Regions from separate parts of the Streptomyces sparsogenes subsp. cuspidosporus genome, predicted to be linked through region 3. Evidence: riboswitches for the same ligand, from Rfam matches in the RefSeq annotation. Region 3 holds a riboswitch; each other region holds the start of a gene.
What was found. Region 3 has a riboswitch for cobalamin ahead of ABFY07_RS23895 (ribonucleoside-diphosphate reductase subunit alpha). Riboswitches for the same ligand answer to the same signal wherever they lie in the genome.

Region 1: it holds a riboswitch for cobalamin, as region 3 does, so the genes downstream of both, ABFY07_RS08725 (prenyltransferase/squalene oxidase repeat-containing protein) here and ABFY07_RS23895 (ribonucleoside-diphosphate reductase subunit alpha) in region 3, are expected to answer to the same signal.
Region 2: it holds a riboswitch for cobalamin, as region 3 does, so the genes downstream of both, ABFY07_RS35030 (CbtB domain-containing protein) here and ABFY07_RS23895 (ribonucleoside-diphosphate reductase subunit alpha) in region 3, are expected to answer to the same signal.

What each region holds. Positions count from the first base shown of each region.
Region 1 covers NZ_BAAASD010000005.1:179,088-183,240, forward strand. The annotation lists gene ABFY07_RS08715 (TolB-like translocation protein) at 1-605, opposite strand, end outside; gene ABFY07_RS08720 (TetR/AcrR family transcriptional regulator) at 802-1,581, shown strand; cobalamin riboswitch at 1,743-1,870, shown strand; gene ABFY07_RS08725 (prenyltransferase/squalene oxidase repeat-containing protein) at 2,032-3,351, shown strand; gene ABFY07_RS08730 (SCO2322 family protein) at 3,351-4,133, shown strand; gene ABFY07_RS08735 (CbiQ family ECF transporter T component) at 4,130-4,153, shown strand, end outside.
Region 2 covers NZ_BAAASD010000044.1:41,231-45,383, forward strand. The annotation lists gene ABFY07_RS35020 (sortase domain-containing protein) at 1-466, shown strand, start outside; gene ABFY07_RS35025 (CbtA family protein) at 562-1,353, opposite strand; gene ABFY07_RS35030 (CbtB domain-containing protein) at 1,368-1,586, opposite strand; cobalamin riboswitch at 1,624-1,778, opposite strand; gene ABFY07_RS35035 (glycoside hydrolase family 6 protein) at 1,955-3,013, shown strand; gene glxA (radical copper oxidase GlxA) at 3,307-4,153, opposite strand, start outside.
Region 3 covers NZ_BAAASD010000021.1:99,465-103,617, forward strand. The annotation lists partial or broken gene ABFY07_RS23885 (2-hydroxyacid dehydrogenase) at 1-528, shown strand, start outside; gene ABFY07_RS23890 (FGGY family carbohydrate kinase) at 682-2,154, shown strand; cobalamin riboswitch at 2,366-2,488, shown strand; gene ABFY07_RS23895 (ribonucleoside-diphosphate reductase subunit alpha) at 2,614-4,153, shown strand, end outside.

The DNA of each region.
Region 1 (4,153 bases), on a different contig from region 3:
TGCTTCTCCGGGCTGTACCCCTTCTTCTCCGAAGCCTTGGTGATGTCCGTGAACTTCCCCGTGCCGAGGTCCAGCCACCCCACGTGCCACGGGGAGTCGCTGTCGTCCGTCTCCACCTCGACCGCGACGCGGCGGCCGTCCGGCGAGACCGGGCTGACCCCGGTCTCCCCCAGGCTCTCACCGGTCTCCCCCTCGTCCCCGCACAGGCTGGTCACGGTGGCCTCGTGGCCGCCCGTCTCCCGTGCTATCTCGGCCAGCCGAGGCAGCAGAGACTTCTCGGAGAACGCGGCGATCCGCCTGCTGAACGTGGCGTCGTACGCCGCCGCCTGCCACCCCTCGTCCTCGCCTCCGTCCCAGCAGATCACCGGCCCGGTGGCCGAGGCCACCCGGGAGAGGTTCTTCCGCACCGTGGCCGGCGTGTCCCCCGCCGAACCCGCCGCGCCCGCACCGGACTCCCGGCCACCGCCGCCCGAGACGCCGCCGCGCCCGGAGTCCTTGCCCGAGTCGCCGGACGCGCCGCACGCGGTCAGCCCTCCCACCGCCAGCACGGTCGCGGCGGCCGCCGCGATCCACCCGCGCGTACCGGACCCATACGTCTTGCCCACTCAGCTCTCCGCCTTCCCCCACGGCACGGCCGCGACAGCACCGATCCCTTGCCGGGGCAGCACAAGCGTGACTGCCCTTAGAAGCGAGAATAGTATTAACCATGCAACGCCTCTTCACGGCAAGTCGGCTGCCCCGTGGCCCCGCCCGCCGATGAAGGATCATTGAGGCGCACCCGACCAGCAGGAGGAGGCGACGGTGTCCGGCACCGACGGAGGCAAAGACGGCGGCAACGACGGCGGCGGGGGCGCGCGCGTGGCGGGGCTGACGCGGCGGGAGCGGCTGCGGGCGGAGCTGGAGCGGGATGCCAAGGCCGCCGCGCGCCGGATCACGGCCGCGGAGGGAGTCGAGGGCCTCACCGTCGCCGCCGTGGCGCGCAGCGTCGGGGTGACCTCACCCGCCCTCTACCGCTACTTCGACGGCAGGAACGGGCTGATCCTCGCCGTCTACGACGACGTCATGGCGGAGTTCATGCGGGTGGTCGGCGGGGCGGTGGAGCGCCAGGACCCCGACGACATCAGCGCCCGGCTGCACGCCGCCACCCGCTCCGTGCTGGACTGGTCGATGGCCAACCCGGCGGAGTTCAACCTGCTCATGGGGGCCGGTTATCCCCAGGCGGCCGCCGCGTCGGCGGAGGACATCCCGCAGGCCATCTCGCGCGAGCTGGGCGGGACGTTCGGGCAGCTCTTCACGCGGCTGTGGCGCGAGAAGGGTCTGGCGCACCCGTCCGACGAGGAGATCGATCCGGCCCTGGTGCCGCAGTTGCGGACCTACCGCGAGGTCGTCGGGCTGGATGTGCCCATCGGCGTGGTGTTCCTGATGCTCACCTGCTGGCGACAGATCTACGGCATGCTCTGCCTGGCCGTCTACCGCCACATGTCCTTCGCGCTCAACGACCCGGTGCCGCTGTTCGAGGACATGATGGACCGTCTCCTCGGCCTCCTCGGCCTCAGTCGCAGCCCCCGCCTGGTGCTCTGAGCAGCAGCGCGCCGGCCCCCGCGCGCACGGCGGCACGGTCGGCGAGCGGATCCGGCGGGCCGAGGCCCACACGGAGCGTACGGGCCCGTCCCGGAGGGGCCGGCCCAGCGGTCCCGACCGCCGTGGAAGGGCCCGGGTCGGCGCCGGATAAAGTATCCGTGAAAACTTCATCCGCGTCCGATCGGGGGAAGCCGGTGAGAATCCGGCGCTGACCCGCAACCGTGAGTACGGGCTGTGCGTGCCGCAGGGCGTACGAGCCGGAGCACCTGGTCGGGCGCACCGCAGGCTCCCGCCGTCGGCCCGTCCGGCGGCGGCACCGTCGAGGTATGCGGAGCTGAGCCCGGTGTCATCGCGTCGTACGTCCCTCGGCGTGCGGGGTGGACGGCCGTGCGCGGCCGCGTACCGCTGTCCGTCCACCGCCGAGATCACCGACCGAGAGGCACCGTCGCCATGAACGTACGCCGCAGCGCCACGGCTCTGGCCGCCCTGGCCGCCCTGTGCACGGCCGCCGCCCCCGCCGCGTTCGCCGACGCCTCCCCCTCCCCGAAGCCGTCCGGCCCGGCGCTGCCGAAGGGGCTGTACGGCACCAAGGACCCGCAGTTCGACGGGGTGTGGCGGCAGTCGCTCGCGCTGCTCGCCCAGGACGCCGTCGGGGTCACCCCGGCGAAGTCGGCCATCGACTGGCTGGCCGGCCAGCAGTGCGAGGACGGCGGCTTCGCCGGGTACCGGGCCGACCCGGCCAAGGCGTGCGACCCGAAGAAGGGCGAGTTCACCGACGCGACGGCGGCGGCCGTGCAGGCGCTGGCCGCGGTCGGCGGGCGTAGCTCGGCCGTCGAGAAGGGCGTCGCCTGGCTGAAGAAGCACCAGAACGACGACGGCGGGTGGGGCATGAACCCGGGCGGTCCGAGCGACGCCAACTCCACCTCCGCCGCCGTCGGCGCCTTCGCGGCCACGGGAACGGACCCGAAGGGGGTGAAGTCGGCCAAGGGCGGTAAGACCCCGTACGACCTGCTGCTCGGCCTCCAGTTGGGGTGTGACGCCAAGAAGGGCGAGCGCGGGGCGTTCGCGTACACGGCGGACAAGGGCGGGGCCGGGGCGGCGGCCAACGACCTGGCGACAGCGGCCGCCGCGCTGGCCACCCAGGGCAAGGGCTTCGTCTTCGAGCCCGCGGGCAAGGACGACGGCAAGGCGCCCGAGCCGCTGGACTGCGGCAAGGGCAAGGGCGACGGCAAGGGCGGGGGCGGCAGGCCGGCCGGGGTGGCGGAGGCCGGGCAGGCCGCCGCCGCGTATCTGGCGGACACCATGGCCGAGCACGGCCGCCACCTGCTGTCCTCGATGCCGGGCGCCAAGGACCAGCCGGACTTCGGCGGCACGGCGGACGCGATCATCGCGCTGGCCGCCGGGGAGCACAGCGCGACCGCCGCCAAGCCCCTGCAGTGGCTGCAGAGCGAGAAGAACGGCGCGCTGGCCTGGGCGAAGGGCGACCCGGGGGCGCTGGGCAAGCTGGTGCTCGCGGCGCACGCGGCGGGCGCGGATCCGCGCAGCTTCGGCGGCGTGGACCTCGTCCAGCGGCTGAACGCCACGGGTCCGAAGCCGGAGTCGGTGTCCGCGTCCGGGTCGCAGGCGGACTCCGGCAAGGACGCGGACGGGGAGAAGAAGGACGACGACAAGGGGGGTGTCGGTGGTGTCTGGTGGACGGTGGGCGTGTTCATGGTGGCGGGCATCGGCATCGGCTTCCTGCTGAGCGGCCGGAAGAAGCAGCAGCTCTGATGGGCCCGCGCGCCGCCTCCGCCCGCCTGACCTCCGCCCGCGTGACCTCCGCCCGCGCCGCCCTCGCCCGCGTCACTTCCGCCCGCACCGCCCTCGCCCGCGCCCGGGCCGCGCTCGTCTGCGCCGCCCTCGCCTGGGCCGCGCTCGCGCTCGGTGCCTCCCCCGCGCACGCCGAGGGCTATCGCTACTGGTCGTTCTGGCAGCGGGAGCGGGGCGCCGACGCCTGGACGTACGCCACGCAGGGCCCGGCCACGGCCCGGCCGGGCGACGGCGACACGGTCGGGTTCCGGTTCGCCGTGAGCGAGGACTCGCGGGACGCCGCCCGGCCGCGCGGCCCGGCCGACTTCAAGGCGATCTGCGCGGACACCCCCGCGAAGGACGGCGCCAAACGCGTCGCGGTGGTCCTGGACTTCGGCACGGCCGCCGACGCCCCCGACCACCGCACCCCGCCGAAGCCCCGTACGGAGTGCGCGCGGGTCGCCGAGGACGCGAGCGCCGCGGACGCGCTGGCGGCCGTCGCGAAGCCGCTGCGCTACAACTCCGCCGCCCTGCTGTGCGCCATCGCCGGCTACCCCGCCACGGGCTGCGGGGAGCAGGTCGACGCCACCAGCCACGGGGCAAGCGGCGGGGACGGAACCAGTGGCGGGGACGGCGGCCACGGCGGGGACACCGGAAACGGCGGCGGGGGCATCCCCTCGGCCGGGCTGATCGGCGGTCTGGCCGCCGTGGTCGCGCTGGGGGCCGCCGCCGTCTGGCAGGCGCGCCGCCACCAGCGGCGATGAGCGGCGCCGCCCGGCCCGCC
Region 2 (4,153 bases), on a different contig from region 3:
GGCGGGGCGCCCCCCGACGCATCCGCTGCCGCGCGCCCACCGCCCCCTGCCCGCCCTGCCCTCCGCGCGGCCGCGGGGCGTGGTCGTCGAGTCGGTGGGGCTCGCGGCCCCGGTGGTCGCGGGTGCGGAGAGGGGCCGCTACGGGGTCGGGGGCTGGCACTGCGCCGGGGCGCGGCCGGGTGCCTCGGGGGCGTCGGTGCTGGTCGGGCCCGCCGACGGCGGGGTCCTTCGCCGCCTCGGCGGGGTCAGGCGGGGGGACGCGGTGCGGGTGTTCCGGGCGGACGGGACGGTCGCCGAGTTCACCGTCGAGGACGTCGCGCTGGTGACCGCCGAGCGTCTCGACGCCCGGCGGGTGTACGGGGCGCGGGCCCGGGGGCGGGCGGAGCTGCGGCTGGTCGCGGGCGGCGGGCCGCGCGGCGCGCGGGTGGTCGTGTCGGCGTATCTGACCGGGAGCCGGCGCATCTGACCCCCGCGCATTCCCCGCGCATTCCCCCGCGCATCTGACCGGGCCGGGCCCTGAGGCGGGGTGAGCCGTGCCCACCCCGCCTCAGGGCCGGGGGATCACACGGCGCTGGGGACCGGGTCCGGCCGGTGCCCCGCCGCCCGGCGCTCGCGCAGCGCGCGCAGGCCGAGCGCGCCGAACGTGGCGCCCAGGGCCGCCCACAGCACGGCGTGGGAGGCGAGCGAGAGCATCCGGAAGTCCCACAGCAGCGTGCCCTCGACGGGCACCGGGTCGGGGTTGTCGGGAAGGGCGAACAGGGCGAGGAGCACCGCGACGAGGGTCCCGGCGACCGCCGTCTGGCAGACGGCGGGGGCGCGGCCCGCCGCCGTCAGCCGGGTGTGCACCTGCCAGGCGAGCACCATGCCGAGGGCGCCGATCACCACCGCGGCGACCCACATCAGCTGGCGGTCGCCGACCGTGCCCGCGTCGCCGACCCCCGGGGGGTTGGCCGGATAGCGCAGGCCCGGCAGCAGTGAGAGCCCGGCGAAGCCCGCCGCGGCGAGCGCGATCGCGCGGGGCCAGGGCCGGGCGGAGGCGTCGGAGCGGCGGTGGACGAGCGCGTGCGCGACCGCGAAGAAGACGCCGAGCGCCAGCCCGACGACCACCGTGGTGACGACGAGACCGAAGTGCTGGGTGCCGCGGGAGAACAGCTCCTCGTGGTGCTTGACCGCCGCGGCCGCGGCGGCGTGCGAGTGCTCGCCCTCCTGGCGTTTCTCCTCCAGCCGGATGGCACGGTCCATCAGGGGCTCGGCCAGCAGCAGGGAGAACAGCCCGGCGGCGAGGCCCGCGAGGCCGCCCGCCGCCAGTCCGCGCCGGAGCAGGGGAAGTACGGGGACGTGGCCGTCTGCCATGGTGCCGGACCCGGTCAGTGGCAGGGGGCACCGAAGAGGTGCCGGCCGTCGTGCGAGAACTCGTGCAGGTAGTCGCCGGTCGCCGAGATCAGCGAGCCGTTGTCGATGAAGACCGCGTACAGCGCGATGAGCGCCAGGACGACCGCGCCCGCCGCGATCAGCCAGTCGCGGGTGCGGACGGTGGCGGCCGAGACGGCCGCGGGGTCGGTGTGCCGCGCAGTGTGCAGGGACATCCGCTCTTGCCTCCTTGTGGGGTTTCCACGCCCCTCGCAGGAAGGAGGACGACGGGCCAGTTCCTGACTCCCGGAAGCGCGGCGCGCCCGCGCGCGCTGACTTCCGGTCACAGTGGCGGGACCGTCCCGGAGTCGCACCGGGTTCCTGTGTGCCGTCGCCTCGATATGTGGACTTGTCGCATCGGAGAGTCCCAGTCGGATGAGTGCCTGTCAACCGGGCGAAATCCCGCGAAGGGCTGTGGACAACCGCACCGGGGTCGGTCTGGTGTGTAAGCATGGTTTCCATCGGTCTTGAGGGTTTCGACCGGTCTTGTCCTACCCGGGGCTTGAGGGGTGAGCCCCCGGAGCGTGCACCCAAGGGGGAGTGGATGTACGGGAGTCACACCGGCCGCCGGCGCGAGGCCGTGCGCGGCGGGGCGGCCCGGGGCGGGGCCGTGGTGGGGGCGCTGCTGTCGCTTCTGGCGCTCTCCGGCTGCTTCGGCTCGTCGTCCTCCGACCGCGAGGAGGAGGCGATCGCCGCCGCCAGGCCCGCTCAGCGGCCCCGGAATGTCATGCCGTACTGGGTCAACCCGGACGGCAGCGCCGCCCGGCAGGTCGCCGCGTACCGCAGGAAGGGGGACGACGAGGAGGCGCGGCTGATACAGCGGATCGCCGAGCAGCCGGTCGCCGAGTGGCTGGGCGTGGACGACCCGGAGGGCCAGGCGCGCGGGTTCACCGAGGCCGCCGCCGCGGAGGAGCGGGACGCGCTGCTGGTCTTCTACAACATCCCGCACCGCGACTGCGGGCAGTACTCCAAGGGCGGCGCCGCCGACGGCGACGCGTACCGCGCCTGGCTGGACAAGGCGGTCAGGGGCATCGGCGACCGGGCCACCACGGTGATCCTGGAGCCCGACGCGCTGCCGCACGCGGTGGATGGCTGCACGCCCAAGCGGTTCCTCGAGGAGCGGTACGACTTGCTGACCGGGGCCGTGGACAAGCTCAAGGGCCTGCCCCGCACCAAGGTCTACCTGGACGCGGGGAATCCGCACTGGATCAAGGACCCGCGCCGGATGGCCGAGCCGCTCAGGCGCGCGGGGCTGAAGAAGGCCGACGGCTTCGCGCTCAACATCGCCAACTACCAGACCACCGGGGACAACAAGGTCTACGGCAAGAAGCTCTCCGCCCTGGTCGGCGGCAAGCCCTTCGTGATCGACACCAGCCGCAACGGCAAGGGCCCGGTGCCCGGCAAGGAGGACCCGGAGGCCTGGTGCAACCCCAAGGGGCGGGCGCTGGGCGAGACGCCGACGGTCCGCACGGGCGATCCGGCGGTCGCGGCCTACCTGTGGATCAAGCGTCCGGGCGAGTCGGACGGCACCTGCAAGGGCGGCCCCCAGGCCGGCCGGTGGTGGCCGCGGTACGCGCTCGACCTCGCCCGTAACGCCACCTAGGGCCCGTCTTCAAAGGGGGCGCCCTGCTCACGACGCCGCAGTGACATCAGCCGCTGCCGCGGCGGGCGGCACCTCGCTGTGTTGTCGGAGTCGCCCGCCACGCCGCGGTAGCGGCATATTGACCGCAGCGCCCAGTACGAGGGCGATCCTCCGCCTTGCGATGCTCCCCCAGCTACCGCTGGGAGGTGCCCCCTGCACCAGACGCCGCTCGCGGCCGGACGCCCCCTTTGAAGACGGGCCCTAGCGCCGCATGACCCCGACAGCCGGGCTGTCGGGGTGTCCGGCTGCCGCGGTCAGTGCTTGGCGGCGCCCCGGGAGGCGGGCACCTTCACCCAGACCGCCTTGGAGGGGATCCCCTCGTCGTCCACCACCGTGAGCATGTACCACCCCGGCGGGACCAGCGACGGGTCGTCCGGGATCCTGACGCCGACGCTGTCCCCGCTGGTGATGAAGTCCACCGCGATGGACCGCTGCTCGACATTGGTCACATGCGTGAAGGAGCCGGGGCGGATCAGCCGCACCCGCTGGATCGCCGAGGCGTTGTGGGCCCGGTAGGTGGCCGTCGCCCCGCGCCTGAGGGTCCGGGGAGCGCCGTCGGCCAGCGCGGGCCGTGCGCCGCGGAACAGGTACGGCGGGGTGTACAGGTCGATCTGCTGCTGGAACCTGCCCGGCTTGGTGTTGGCGTCGTCGCTGAACAGCGAGTCGGAGCCGAAGGTCATCACCCGGCCGTCGGGCAGCAGCAGTGCCCCGGAGTGGTAGTTGCGGCCCACCAGCGGGTCGGCCACGCCGCGCGAGGTGTTGGTCCTGGGGTCGTAGATCTCCGCCAGCAGCACATTGCTGCCGCCGCGCCCCCGGTAGTCGCCCGAGCCGTTGGTGGTCAGGACGGTGTCGTCGGGGAGGATGACGCTGCTGGGGTAGCGGACCTTCGCGTACAGCTTCGGCCCGTCGCGGAAGCGCGGCCGGTCCTCGTGCAGGTCCACGACGCGGGTCTTCGCGGTGGACTCGGGGTCCTCGCCGACGCCCCCGCCGCCGAGCACCATGTAGCGCTGCTCCTGGGCCGGGGGCAGCAGCACGGACATCGAGGTCTCCAGGACGTCCGGGTCGCTGATGCCGGGCACGGTCCTGAACGCGTTGGTCTTC
Region 3 (4,153 bases):
CTGGACGGCGCGACCGTCGGCCTGGTCGGCTACGGGGCGATCGGCCGGATCGTCGCCCGCGTGCTGCGCGCCTTCGGCGCCCACGTGCTGATCGCCGACCCGTACACCGACCCCGAGGCCGCCCGCGCGGACGGCGTCGAGCCGGTCGGCCTCGACGAACTCCTCACCCGCTCCTCCGTGGTGAGCCTGCACGCCCGCCTCACCCCCGAGACCAAGGGGCTGATCAACGCCGACCGACTCGCCCTGATGCGCCCCGGCGCGGTCCTGGTGAACACCGCGCGCGGCGGCCTGCTGGACTACGCCCCGCTGCCGGACGCGCTGCGCAGCGGCCGCCTGGGGGCCCTCGCCCTCGACGTGTACGACATCGAACCGCCGCCCGCCGACTGGCCGTTGCACTCCGCGCCCAATGTCGTCACCACCCCGCACCTCGCCGGCGCCACCCGGCAGACCGCCCACCGCGCGGCCACCATCACCGCCGCCGAGGTCGGCCGCTACGCGCGCGGCGAGAAGCTCGCGCACCCGGCGAACCAGCCGGCTCCCGGAGCTGGTGGCGCGGAGCGCAACCGAGCCGCTACAGTACGTGTCGCGCCATCAGGCGCCGGTCAGGGCTTGACCGTCACGAGGCCGTCACGGCGGCCAAGTGAGAAGCCCCCTCTCTCGGGAGGGAGCGGAGTCACGAGCATCGTCCTCGGAGTCGATGTTGGCACCTCCGTCACCAAGGCCGTGGCTTTCGGCCGGGACGGCAGGTCACTGGCGGCCGCGAGCCGCCGCAGCCGGCTCACCCGCCTGCCCGGCGGGCGGGTCGAGCAGGACCTGGAGGACGTGCTGCGCTCGGTCGCCGAGGTGGTCCGCGAGGTGACCGCCGCCCTGGCCGCGACGGGCCGTGCGGCCCCGGTCGCGCTCGCCCTCACCGGGCAGGGCGACGGGCTGTGGCTGCGCGACGCGGCGGGCCGCGCCGTGCGCCCGCCGATCTCCTGGATGGACGGGCGGGCGGGCGACACCGTGGCCCGCTGGGGCGAGGACGGCACGATCCGCGAGCTGTACCGGCTCACCGGCTCCGGGGTGTTCCCCGGCTGCCACGCGCCCCTGCTGCGTTGGCTGGCGGACCACGAACCGGAGGCGCTGGCGCGCGCCGAGGTCGCGGGCTACTGCGTGGACGCGGTGGCCCAGCGGCTCACCGGCGTGATCGGCGTGGACGCCTCGGACGCCTCCATGCCTTTCATGGACGTGACCACCCGCCAGTACGTCCCGAAGGCCCTGGAAGCGTGCGGAATCGCCGAACACGCCCGGCTGCTGCCGCCGCCCGCCGCGCCCGGCACTGTCCTGGCGCTGGACGAGGCGGGCGCGCAACTGCTCGGGCTGCCGGCCGGACTGCCCGTCACGGCGGGCCCGTACGACCTCCCGGCCTGCGCGATCGGCAGCGGGGTCGAGGAGGCCGGGGACGGCCTGCTGATCGTCGGCACGACCCTCGCCAGCCAGGTCCTCACCGACAGCGCCGTGATCGACCCGGCCGCCGACCCGGCGGGCATGTGGCTGTGCACGCCCGACCGGGACCGCTGGCTGCGCGGCATGCCCGCCATGGTGGGCACGGCGGCCCTGGAGTGGGTCCTGGAGTTCACCGGCGCCACCACCGCCGACCTGGACGCGCTGCTCGCCGGGAGCCCGCCGGGGGCGCGCGGGGTGACCGCCCTGCCCTTCCTCTCCGACGCGGGCGAGCGGGCCCCGTTCGTCGAACCGGCGGCCCGGGGCCGGCTGGACGGCCTGACCCTCGCCGCGACCCGCGCGGACGCCGTACGGGCCGCCTGCGAGGCCGTCGCGTACGCCGCCCGCCACTGCCTGGAGGCGGCGGGGCTGAGCGCGAGCCTCGCGGCCTGCGGAGGCGGCACCCGGTCCGCCGCCTGGACCCAGCTGTTCGCGGACGTCCTCGGGCGGCCCGTGCGCCTTCCCGACGAGCCCGAGGTGGGGGCGCGCGGCGCGGTCGCGGTCGCCTGGCGCGCTCTCGGTGACCCCGTGGACGCGGCACAATGGCGAGCCGATTCGCGTACTGTCGTACCGGACCCGGAGCGTGCCGAGACCTATGAGCGCGGCTACGCCGACTACCGGGCCCGGCTGGCCCGCGCCCTCACCGAGTGGCGGGCGACGACGCCCGCTTGAGGCACCCCCGGCACCGCGCCAGGCGGCCTCGCCAGGCGCCCGCGCCAGGCCCGCGCCGGGCCGCCAGACGGCCGCGCCACGGGCGTGCCGAGGCCGCCTGCAGAGCGCGCGTAGACCGCGCCAAGTCCGGCACTGAATAGCACATTCGTACGAAACACTCCACCTCACGACACAACATGTGGGGGCAGGTGCGCCCGCCACCACAAGATGTATGCTCATGCTCGCTGTCGCCGCAGGGGAATCCGGTGCGAATCCGGAACTGTCCCGCAACGGTGTACGCGTACGCTTTTGCGTACCCGCGAGTCCGAGGACCTGCCGACGGCCGTCTCATACGTCCGGGCCTCGCGGGTTGGGCCGGTGGACGCTGCGCGGTATGCCGTCCGCAGTTTCGGCATGCCCGTACGCGCCCATCGCGCCCCTTCCCGCCCGGCCCCAAGCCGAGCGAGGGAGAGCACTTCAGTGACCATCGCGCCCGCCGATCCGGTTTCAGAGGCAGCGGCTGCACAGGCAGCGGAGGACGCGCCCGGGACCGCCCTGCTGCGGACCCTGACCACGCTCACCGCCGACCTGCCCGCCACCGACCCCGGCAAGGTCGCGGCCGCCGCCCTGCGCGGCCGCCATCCCGGCTCGGACGAGGCGGAGTTGCGCACCCTCGCGACCGAGGCGGCGGCCGGCCTGATCGCCGAGGAGCCGGAGTACTCGAAGCTGGCCGCGCGGCTGCTCACCCTCGCCATCCGGGAGGAGGCGGCCGGGCAGGGAGCGGTCTCCTTCTCCGCCTCGGTGGCCGTGGGGCACCGCGAGGGCCTGATCGCGGACGGCACGGCCGAGTTCGTGACCACCCACGCCGCCCGCCTGGACACCCTGGTCGAGCAGGCGCTGGCCGACGGCGCCGACGACCGCTTCGGCTACTTCGGGCTGCGTACGCTCCACAGCCGCTACCTGCTCCGCCACCCCCTCACCCGCCAGGTGATCGAGACCCCGCAGCACTTCCTGCTGCGGGTGGCCTGCGGGCTCGCCGAGGACCACTCGACGCGCGCGGTGGACGACGTGGCCGAGCTGTACCGGCTCACCAGCACGCTGTCCTACCTGCCCAGCTCCCCCACTCTGTTCAACTCCGGCACCCGCCACCCGCAGATGTCGTCCTGCTACCTGCTGGACTCGCCGCTGGACGAGCTGGACTCGATCTACAACCGCTACCACCAGGTCGCGCGGCTCTCCAAGCACGCGGGCGGCATCGGCCTGTCGTACTCGCGCATCCGCGCCCGCGGTTCGCTGATCCGCGGCACCAACGGCCACTCCAACGGCATCGTGCCGTTCCTGCGCACCCTCGACGCCTCCGTCGCCGCCGTCAACCAGGGCGGCCGGCGCAAGGGCGCGGCCTGCGTCTACCTGGAGACCTGGCACGCGGACATCGAGGAGTTCCTGGAGCTGCGGGACAACACGGGCGAGGAGGCCCGCCGCACCCACAACCTCAACATCGCGCACTGGATCCCGGACGAGTTCATGCGCCGGGTGGAGGCCGACGCCGACTGGTCGCTGTTCTCGCCGGTCGACGCGCCCAAGCTGGTGGACCTGTGGGGCGAGGAGTTCGACGCCGCGTACCGGAAGGCCGAGGCGGAGGGCCTGGCCGTCAAGACCGTCCCGGCCCGCCAGCTCTACGCCCGGATGATGCGCACCCTGGCGCAGACCGGCAACGGCTGGATGACCTTCAAGGACGCCGCCAACCGCACCGCCAACCAGACCGCCGAGCCCGGCCGGGTCGTGCACTCCTCCAACCTGTGCACCGAGATCCTGGAGGTCACGGACGACGGTGAGACGGCCGTGTGCAACCTGGGCTCGGTCAACCTGGCCGCGCACCTGGGCGAGGACGGCCAAATGGACTGGGAGAAGCTGGACGCGACCGTCCGTACCGCCGTCACCTTCCTCGACCGCGTGGTGGACATCAACTTCTACCCGACCCAGGAGGCCGGGGCGTCGAACTCCCGCTGGCGGCCGGTGG